4 regions of the Gordonia sp. 852002-51296_SCH5728562-b genome follow, and region 2 is predicted to be linked to each of the others. Evidence: predicted binding sites of a transcription regulator. Region 2 holds the regulator's gene; each other region holds the start of a gene.
The links. Region 2 encodes LexA, which represses DNA repair genes until DNA is damaged. Its sites were predicted from a motif close to CGAACANNTGTTCG; they were not measured.

Region 1: a site for LexA is predicted at 740-753, ahead of A5766_RS07425 (DUF222 domain-containing protein). Genes of this name have one in related genera too.
Region 3: a site for LexA is predicted at 879-892, ahead of A5766_RS11120 (alpha-ketoglutarate-dependent dioxygenase AlkB). Genes of this name have one in related genera too.
Region 4: a site for LexA is predicted at 1,018-1,031, ahead of A5766_RS11615 (HNH endonuclease signature motif containing protein). Genes of this name have one in related genera too.

What each region holds. Positions count from the first base shown of each region.
Region 1 covers NZ_LZMI01000040.1:15,114-17,316, reverse strand. The annotation lists gene A5766_RS07430 (SCO6745 family protein) at 1-613, opposite strand, end outside; gene A5766_RS07425 (DUF222 domain-containing protein) at 772-2,203, shown strand, end outside.
Region 2 covers NZ_LZMI01000003.1:23,865-26,067, reverse strand. The annotation lists gene A5766_RS24810 (LysM peptidoglycan-binding domain-containing protein) at 1-402, opposite strand, end outside; gene lexA (transcriptional repressor LexA) at 627-1,367, shown strand; gene ptsP (phosphoenolpyruvate--protein phosphotransferase) at 1,413-2,203, opposite strand, start outside.
Region 3 covers NZ_LZMI01000062.1:6,887-9,089, reverse strand. The annotation lists gene A5766_RS11125 (hypothetical protein) at 1-113, opposite strand, end outside; gene A5766_RS11120 (alpha-ketoglutarate-dependent dioxygenase AlkB) at 227-856, opposite strand; gene A5766_RS11115 (MMPL family transporter) at 1,053-2,203, shown strand, end outside.
Region 4 covers NZ_LZMI01000062.1:105,259-107,461, forward strand. The annotation lists gene A5766_RS11605 (FABP family protein) at 1-48, shown strand, start outside; gene A5766_RS11610 (hypothetical protein) at 98-544, opposite strand; gene A5766_RS11615 (HNH endonuclease signature motif containing protein) at 1,036-2,203, shown strand, end outside.

The DNA.
Region 1 (2,203 bases), on a different contig from region 2:
CGAGTCGTCGACCCAATGCTCGACGTCGAATCGTCTGGTCGGGCAGCCCTGCCTCGTGAAAGGTTGCCGCGTCGATTCCGTCGAGACCGTTCTGGACGAGTACCGCAATGTGGTTGTCTCCCCACCACTCTCGCAGCACCGACAGCGCGTGCCAGAGCGCGAGATGGGCGGAATTCGGTGGCGTCAGCCCCGCCCACGCCGCCGCAAGCGGCCTGCCTCCCATCGGGAGGTTCGACGCGATGTCGTGGTAACGTTCTGCGAGAGAAGCCATTTCAGGTTCGACGACCCGCTCGCCCAGTATGTCGCGGAACTGTGCGTCGAGCATCTGCTCTCGGCGCGCGGCAACCTTGTCGAGACCGACCTTGCGCGCAGACTCCCAGGCGTTGGTGATCAGCTCGGGCGCGAAGTTGTAGAACGACGAGACGACGACCGGGCCTGCACAGTCGCCCAGCGGCGCGCCGCGTGCTCCGACATAGAATGCATGCGCGTCGAGGCCCAGATCGTTCTGTGCCGCAGTGAGTCCCGGGTTGAAGTAGGCGAGGACGTGGAACGGCTCGAGAGTTTCATACGCCAACCTGGCGCGGGCGGCTGCGGTGTCGTCGACGGTGACCATGCGCTCCACCCTCGCGGCGGGAAGGCCCCGCGTCAAGGATGGCGTCGACGAACCGGCCCGGGAAGTTTGCTCAACAGCCAGACAGATTCTCCTTGACATGTCCGATTTGACGGGTACGTTGGATGTAGAACATAAGTTCGATACCGGAGACGGGCGGCATGGGGACCGAGACTTCAGACATCCACGAGGGGCAACCAACGGGCGACGATGATGCGTCGAATCCTGTTGCGCTGTATGAACAATTGCATGCATTGCTCGACCAGCTCGACGTCGTCGATACCAGTGGCGCAACGGAAGCCGAGGTGGCGGCCACGGCGATCGAGCACGAGCGCGCGGTGCGCAGAATGATCTCGATCGGCAACAGTCGAATCATGGATGTGTCCAATCGTGCGGCCTATCGTGCTGTCGGCAAACACTCGTTGTCCGACTTCATGATGGGCCCGCTGCGCCTACACGACGCAACCAAGCGCAGAGGGCAGATCCTTGCCCTCGAAGAGACCTTCACGATCACCGGCGACACGATGCCCCCTACCTACCCTCTGCTCGCCGACGCCTTGCGCAGCGGCGCACTCGGTGCCGATCACCTCACCGCAGCACTCACTGTTCTGAACAAGATCCCGCAGGGCATCGATGCGGAACAGCTGACCCGCGCCGAAGCCGAAGTTGCCGGGTTCGCACAGAATCTCGCGCCGCGCCAGATTCTCGCCGCAGGCAATCGTCTGCTCGCCTACCTCGACCCGGACGGCACGATCACCGACGACAACGACCGCAAGCGTCAGCGCCGCCTCACCATCGATAATCAAGACACACAGTCGATGTCACGAATTCTCGGCACCCTCGATCCCACAACCCGCGCGATGCTCGATACAGCACTCGCAGCGTGGGCGGCACCCGGAATGAACAATCCCGACGACGAGGCCTCTCCCACCGGCAGCAACGAGTTCGCCGATGCGGGCGCGCTCAAGGAGGCAGCGGCCCGCGACACTCGCACCCAGTCGCAGCGCAACCACGACGCGCTCTCCGCAATTCTCAGGGCAGTCCTCGACGGCGGGCTGCTCGGCGCCAGTCATCGCGGACTTCCGCCACACCTCGTCGTACGCATCTCCGACACGCAGCTCCGTGAGTACGCGGGCTACGGACAGACCACTACCGGCGCCGACATCCCGATGCCCGACTTGATCCGGTTGGCCGCTCAATCGGTCATGCACCTGGCCGTGTTCTCCGAGCACACCGGCGCGCCTCTCTACTTCGGCACAGCCAACCGCCTCGCAAACGAGTCGCAGCGGTTCATGCTGTTCGCGCAGTACGGCGGATGCTCCATGCCCGACTGCCCCCGCCCCTTCAGTCACTCCGAAATCCATCACGCCGAACAGGATTGGGCAAAGGGCGGACGCACCGACATCGACGAGCTCGCACCGGCCTGCGGACCCCACAACCGCGCGGTCGGCGACGGCCCCGGGCAGTTCACCACAGAGAAGATCCCCGACGGCCCCGATCGCGGGAGATACGGTTGGCGATCCAACCCCGACCCGGCGTTCCCGGACAGAGAAAACACACTGCGCACCAACAACATTCACGATCTCGACGCGA
Region 2 (2,203 bases):
CCACACGGTCAGCGCCAACCCGACTCCGGCGAGCACCGCCAAGACCGCTGCGCGCCGGCGACGGGCAGCCACCATCTCGCCGACGCCACCGGCGCATCGCGTGCCTGCCGGACGTGTAGAGGTGCCGTGATCGAACGCAATCCGACGTCGGCGCTGCGGCGAGACGTCCGCGCCGGCCCGTCGGACCTCACTTGTTCGAACATGTCCCGCCACACGCAGCTCTTCGCTACGCACGGCATTCGACGATGCGCGTCCACTGACCACCGTGGCGCGGTGAACTCGAGAACGCGTCGTCGACGCAGGTCGGGGCGTTGCAGATCGGGTGGTCGGCGGTGTTGCCGCGGATGCACTCGACGGGCTGGGAATCGTGCGGGTCACCGGGTTGGTCATCAAGCTGGTCATCGCTACCTCCAATGGTCGATCAAGCGTTCGATGCACTGATGTTCGAGTTCTACCAGAGGGGTCCGACAAAGTCCTGCGACACGTCGAACAAATGTTTGATGTTGTCAGTGGCCTCCGCTACTGTCGGCGCCAGACGATGGATGAAAGACGCACCCCACCACCTGCTCCACAACAGCAGCCGGTTCACAACAGCAGCCGCATCAACATCAGGAAGGACGGAACCGATGACAGAGAAGTCACGACGCAGCCCGACGTCGCCCAAGGGCAACGGTCGCAGCGTCGAAGGCAAGAAGAGCGGAGGCGGCGAGGAGACACCGATCCATCCGGCCGTCGCCGAGGCAACACTCACCGATCGCCAGCGTGGCGTCCTCGATGTGATCCGAAAGTCGGTACGCGAGCGTGGATATCCGCCGAGCATCCGAGAGATCGGCGACGCCGTCGGCCTCACGTCCACCTCATCAGTGGCACACCAGTTGCGCACTCTCGAGCGCAAGGGCCTGCTGAAGCGCGACGCCAACCGTCCGCGAGCGGTCAACGTCTCCGAGGCTCCCGATGCACATCACTCCGATGCCATCAACGGAGATCTCCCGACCCCCACGTTCGTTCCGGTACTCGGCCGTATCGCGGCGGGCGGTCCGATTCTCGCGGAGGAGGCGGTCGAAGACGTCTTCCCGCTCCCGCGTGAGCTCGTCGGTGAGGGCTCGTTGTTCCTGCTGCGCGTCGTCGGCGAATCGATGATCGACGCCGCGATCTGCGACGGCGACTGGGTTGTCGTACGTCAGCAGAATGTCGCCGACAACGGCGACATCGTCGCAGCGATGATCGACGGCGAGGCGACGGTGAAGACCTTCAAACGCAAAGACGGCCACGTCTGGCTGATGCCGCACAACCCGCTCTTCGATCCGATCCCCGGCGACGACGCCGCCATCCTCGGCAAGGTCGTGACGGTCATGCGCCGGGTGTGATGCGCTGAACCGGGCCCCGCAGGTCATTGACCAGCGGGGTCTGTATCAGTGGTCGAGTTTTTCGGCTGCGGCACGTCGGGCGAGTGCCGGACTCGAGGTGGCAAGCGCGGCAGCGGCCGCGGCTCGGCACTGCTCCATGGTCACCGTCGACAGCTTCGCCCCGACTGCTGCTGTCGCCGCCGGAGCCGCCGACAGCGAGGTGACTCCCAGTCCGACGAGCACACACGCGAGCGACGGGTCGGCCGCGGCCTCACCACAGACGCCGACGGGTTTGCCCTGCTGGGCGCCGGCGGTCGCGACCTGCGAGATGAGTGCGAGCACCGCGGGTTGCCACGGGTCGGTCAGTTCGGCAAGTTCTGCCGACATCCGGTCGGCGGCCATCGTGTACTGCGTGAGGTCGTTGGTTCCGATCGACACGAAGTCGACCTCGGCCAGGATCGCCGGCGCCAGAATTGCCGCTGCAGGGATCTCGATCATCACGCCGGCCGTCAGACCACGCTGACGGACGAGATCGGCGAACTGTGCAGCCTCTGCGGCCGTGGCGATCATCGGTGCCATGACCCACGGCGTCGTGCCGGATGCTTCTGCCGCGCGCGCGATCGCGTCGAGTTGAGTTCGCACGATTTCGGGGTGGTCATCGCCGATTCTGTTACCGCGCACGCCGAGTGCGGGGTTCGCCTCGTCCGGGTGCTCGATGAAGGCCAGCGGCTTGTCCGAGCCGGCGTCGAGCGTTCTGATGACGACTTTTTGGCCCGCGAACGCCTCGAACACGTCGCGGTACAGACGTGTCTGCTCGTCGACATCGGGTTCCTCTGCCCGGTCGAGAAATGCCAACT
Region 3 (2,203 bases), on a different contig from region 2:
GGGCTCGGGGTGTTGTCCTGATGGTCCGGGCGCCTCGCTCTGCTGAGTAGCTCGGCCACGCCCTCTGCGATCGCATCCGCCATGCCATCGAGCGGCAGTTGAGGTGCTGTCACGTGTCGGTCCCCCTGATGTCGCGGTCAGATGTTCCCGTCGGCTGACACCGGCGGCACAGACTCTGACGCACCCAAGGGGGTAAAGGTTCCAAGAATCTTTGGGAGTCTCCCGCTCACCACACGCCGGGCGGTCGGAACTGCACGCTCATCCGCGCGCCGACGCCGCGGACCTTGGGTACCGCGTGCTCCCAGGTGCGCTGACAACTCCCGCCCATCACCAACAGATCGCCCGCCGACAACGTGAATTTCAACGACGCTCCGCCGCCGCGCGGCCGCAACGCCAACGGGCGCGGAGAGCCGAGAGAGACGATCGCGACCATCGTGTCGTGGGTGGCGCCGCGGCCGAACCGGTCGCCGTGCCACGCAACCGAATCCGACCCGTCGCGATACAGGCAGAGACCCGCCGTCGCGAAGCCCTCGGGTAACTCGTCGCGGTAGTGCGCGGTCAAGGCGGCGCGTGCGTCGACGAGTAGCGGGTCGGGGAGCTCGTCACTCGCCTGGTAATTGCAGACCAGACGCGGGACGTCGACAACTCTGTCGTACATCCGACGACGTTCGGCCCGCCACGGAACGTCGGCGAGCAGAGCGTCGAACAGGTCGGTGCTGCCTGCGATCCATCCGGGCCGCAGATCGACCCACGCGCCCTTGGTCAGGACTCGACGTTCGACATGCGATCCGAGGTCGCGCAGCCGCGGTGACTCGGCGTCGAGGTCGAAGATCGATCCCTGGACTCCTGCGCTCATGGGCCACAGCCTACTCCAACATCGAACACGTGTTCGCAACGCGGCCGGAAGGACTCGCATGGGACGTCGCTCACAATCGCGGCTTGGAGGTGGCACACCGACGCCGCCCATCGGTATACCGGAGCACAAGTGTTAGCAACTAACACTTCTTAGTTGCTGCCGGAATGTCCGAGTCTTCTCGAGGGAGTGCACACAGATGGCGTCGTTGTTGTTTCGGGTGGGACGGTTCTCGTTCCGCCACAAGTGGTGGGTGATCGGGGCGTGGGTGGTCATCGCCGCGCTGCTCATCGGACTCGTGGGTGCGTTGAACCCCAAGTTCGCGAAAGACTTCGAACTCCCCGGAACCGACTCCGGAACTGCGACCTCGCAGGTCGAGGAGTATTTCCCCGAGGCGATGAAGCAGCAATCGGAGGCCTCGACGAGCGTCCTCGTTGCCGCGGACGACGGGCTGGCCGCCCATTCCGCACAGATCGACGCACTCGTCGCCGACCTGCACACCTTGCCCGAGCTGACCGACAAGGCGACGGTTCTGAACCCTGTCACCGTCGCCACGGCCAAACCCGAGCTCGCGTCGTCGGTCCTCGGTGACGGTGGCAAGGTCGGTTTGATCCAGGTGCGGCAGAACATCGAGCTGACCGACCTCACCGTCGAGAACAAGAAGCAGCTGACCGACATCCTCGAGAAGCATCGGGGCAACGGTCTGCAGGTCGAGGCCACGGGCTCGCTGATGAGCGTGATGGAGGCGGGCGGTAAGGCTGAGTTGATCGGCTTCGCCGTCGCCTTCGTGGTGATGATCGTCGCCTTCGGAGCGCTCGTCGCCGCGTTCATCCCGCTGATCACCGGCCTGATGGGCGTGATGATCACCATCATGCTGCTGCGGCTGAGTGCCGAGGTCATCACGGTCAACGAGACCGCCACCGCGATCGTCACCATGCTCGGCATCGCCGTGTCGATCGACTACGCCCTGTTCATCGTCTCCCGCTATCGCGGCGAGGTGAAGCGCGGCGGTGACAGAGCCGACGCCGCGGGTCGAGCGGTCGGTACGGCCGGCTCCGCTGTGGTCTTCGCCGGGCTGACCGTGATCATCGCGGTCGTCGCGCTGATGGTGGTCGGAATCCCGCTGATCACCCAGATGGGTGCGGGCGCCGCCGTCGCGGTGTTCATGGCAGTGATCGCCGCGCTCACCCTGATCCCCGCGCTGCTCGGTGCCGTCGGACGTTTCGCGTTCACCCCACGTATCCCGTGGATCAAGCACGCAGAAGAATCCGACACCGCCGACACCAACGGAGTTCGCTTCGGCCGCATGGTGGTTCGGCGACCCATCCCGTTCATTGTCGCGGGTCTCGC
Region 4 (2,203 bases), on a different contig from region 2:
GACCTCACGCCCCGCCTTTCCGCCAAGCTGCGTCGTTTCGTCGGATAGTCAGACCGCGATGCTGCGGCAGCCGGCTGATCGTCGAACCGGCTGCCCATCACCCACGCAGTTGCGGCGGCGGACCGTCGAAGAAGAACTGGAGCGCGAGCGGGCCGTCGTCGATGATCTCTCCCATGAGGACCGGGCGCCCGCCTCGACGCTCGCCCTGCAGGATGTGGAACTCGCTGTCGGGCAGGATGCGCGACGAACCGCTCGGCAGATAGGTGAACAGGGCACCGTCGGTGCCGCAGAGACCTGAGGTCGACAGGATCGCCAGGTCGGCGAGGCCCTCGTTAAGCAAGACCAGGTGACCTGTGGTGGCACCAGCGATTCCGAGTCGGCTGTAGCCGAGGTTCTCGACAGTCCCGATGATCCAATTGGTCGGCCCGTCGTTGGTCCACTCCGGATCGTCGGCGGTGAGGTAGCGGCGACGCACTGCCGCAGTGCGATTCGACGATGCGTGCATACGCGTGTGGAGAGATCTGACCGCGCTGGTTGTTCTCATCATCGGCCTCCTGGCTGTCACGAATCACGGCTAACGAGTGCTTCTGACACGAAGTTCACTCCTCGGCATCGGCAGCCGCATGCGTAATCCACTACTCGTTGTCGGAATTGCCCGACAACCCGATGCAGCCGCACTACCTCAGATCGTGAAACACCCCGACGATGAAAGGCCCCCAGACACGGAACGACCCCCGCATCACCCGTCAGGGACGGGCACATCGGCCGGACGGCCGGATGCGGGGGTCGGGTGACCATCTGGTATTCGCCAACGAGCACAAGTGCCGGCGAAAGTGCCTAAGTCACAGGCGGTCCGCCGTTAGCGGATGGCCACCTCACGTGTCCGTATGTCATACAACTTCAGACCACCTCCTTTCTCGTGTACGACCGAACGTACGCCCGCCCCGAGGTGCTCGCAACGCCTTTTTCGATGCGCATACCGCGGTCGGATCTTCGGTGAGATTTTTTGTCAGACCTCGAATGTATGTTTGGTTCATGTCCTTGGAAACCACTCTCGACGCCGACGCAGCAGCGCCCGGCGCGTCGTCTGATGCCGGGCTCTTCGGCGCGCCGACGATGCCGCCGATCGTCGAGCAGATGTGCGAGGACGAGGAGCTGTCGAAGACCGATCTGGTCGAGATCATCGCGCACTGCGCGTCGGTGCGCGCCAGTGCCGATTATCGAATGCTGCAGGCTATCAGTCTGATTCACGAAGAGCACGAGGAAGACTACGGCTCAGAAATCGGCGAAGCGCACCCCGGTCCCGTTGCCTCTCCGGAGGATCTGCACGCGCTGACCACGCTCGCCAGATCCGGTGGTGACCCGCGCGCCCGGTTCGGTCCGGACGGACTCGAGCGCACCATCGCCGACGTCGGCGCGGTCCTCTCGGTCTCGCCCGCCAGGGCACGTGAGCTGATCACCGCCGGGCATGCCGTCCGCTATCGCCTGCCGCTCACCGGATCGGTGCTCGCGTGCGGACGTCTCGACCTGCCCCAGTTCCTCGTCGTCCTGTCACGCACCGCTCTGTGCGGACCCGACACCATCGCCGACGTCGACTCCCGAATCGCCTCGGCACTGCTGGCGCGCGACAAGATGTCGACGACACGACTCAAGGCACTCGTCGACAGCGTCGTCGCACAACTCGACCCTCCCGCGGTCAAGAGGCAGCGCGAGCTCGTCGACCACGACCGCGACGTGCAGGTACGGCCTGACCGGCACCAGCCGGGACAGTCCCGCATCAGCGGCACGCTGCCCATCGAGTCCGGTGTCATGATCAATGCCCGGCTCAACTCGATGGCCGACGCCGTCCACGACGCCGACCCGCGCACTCACGCACAACGTCGAGCCGACGCGCTCACCGCCTTCGCGCACGGCGAGAGCCACCTCACCTGTAGATGCGAGGCCTGCGCTGCGGCGGCCGAGGTCGCCGAGTCCGCCGGCGAACCGTCCCACGACCTGCCCGACCACGCCGCCGCACCGGCACCATTGGTCCCGCCTTCGCCGAGAGCGGTCATCCACGTCGTCGTCAACGAATCCACCATCAATGGCCACGACGACATGCCCGGATTCATCGACGGACACGGCGTCGTCGATGCGGAGACGATCCGAAAGCTACTCACGGACGCCGAGATCGACTTCCTGGATCCCGCGGCGATCAACGAGC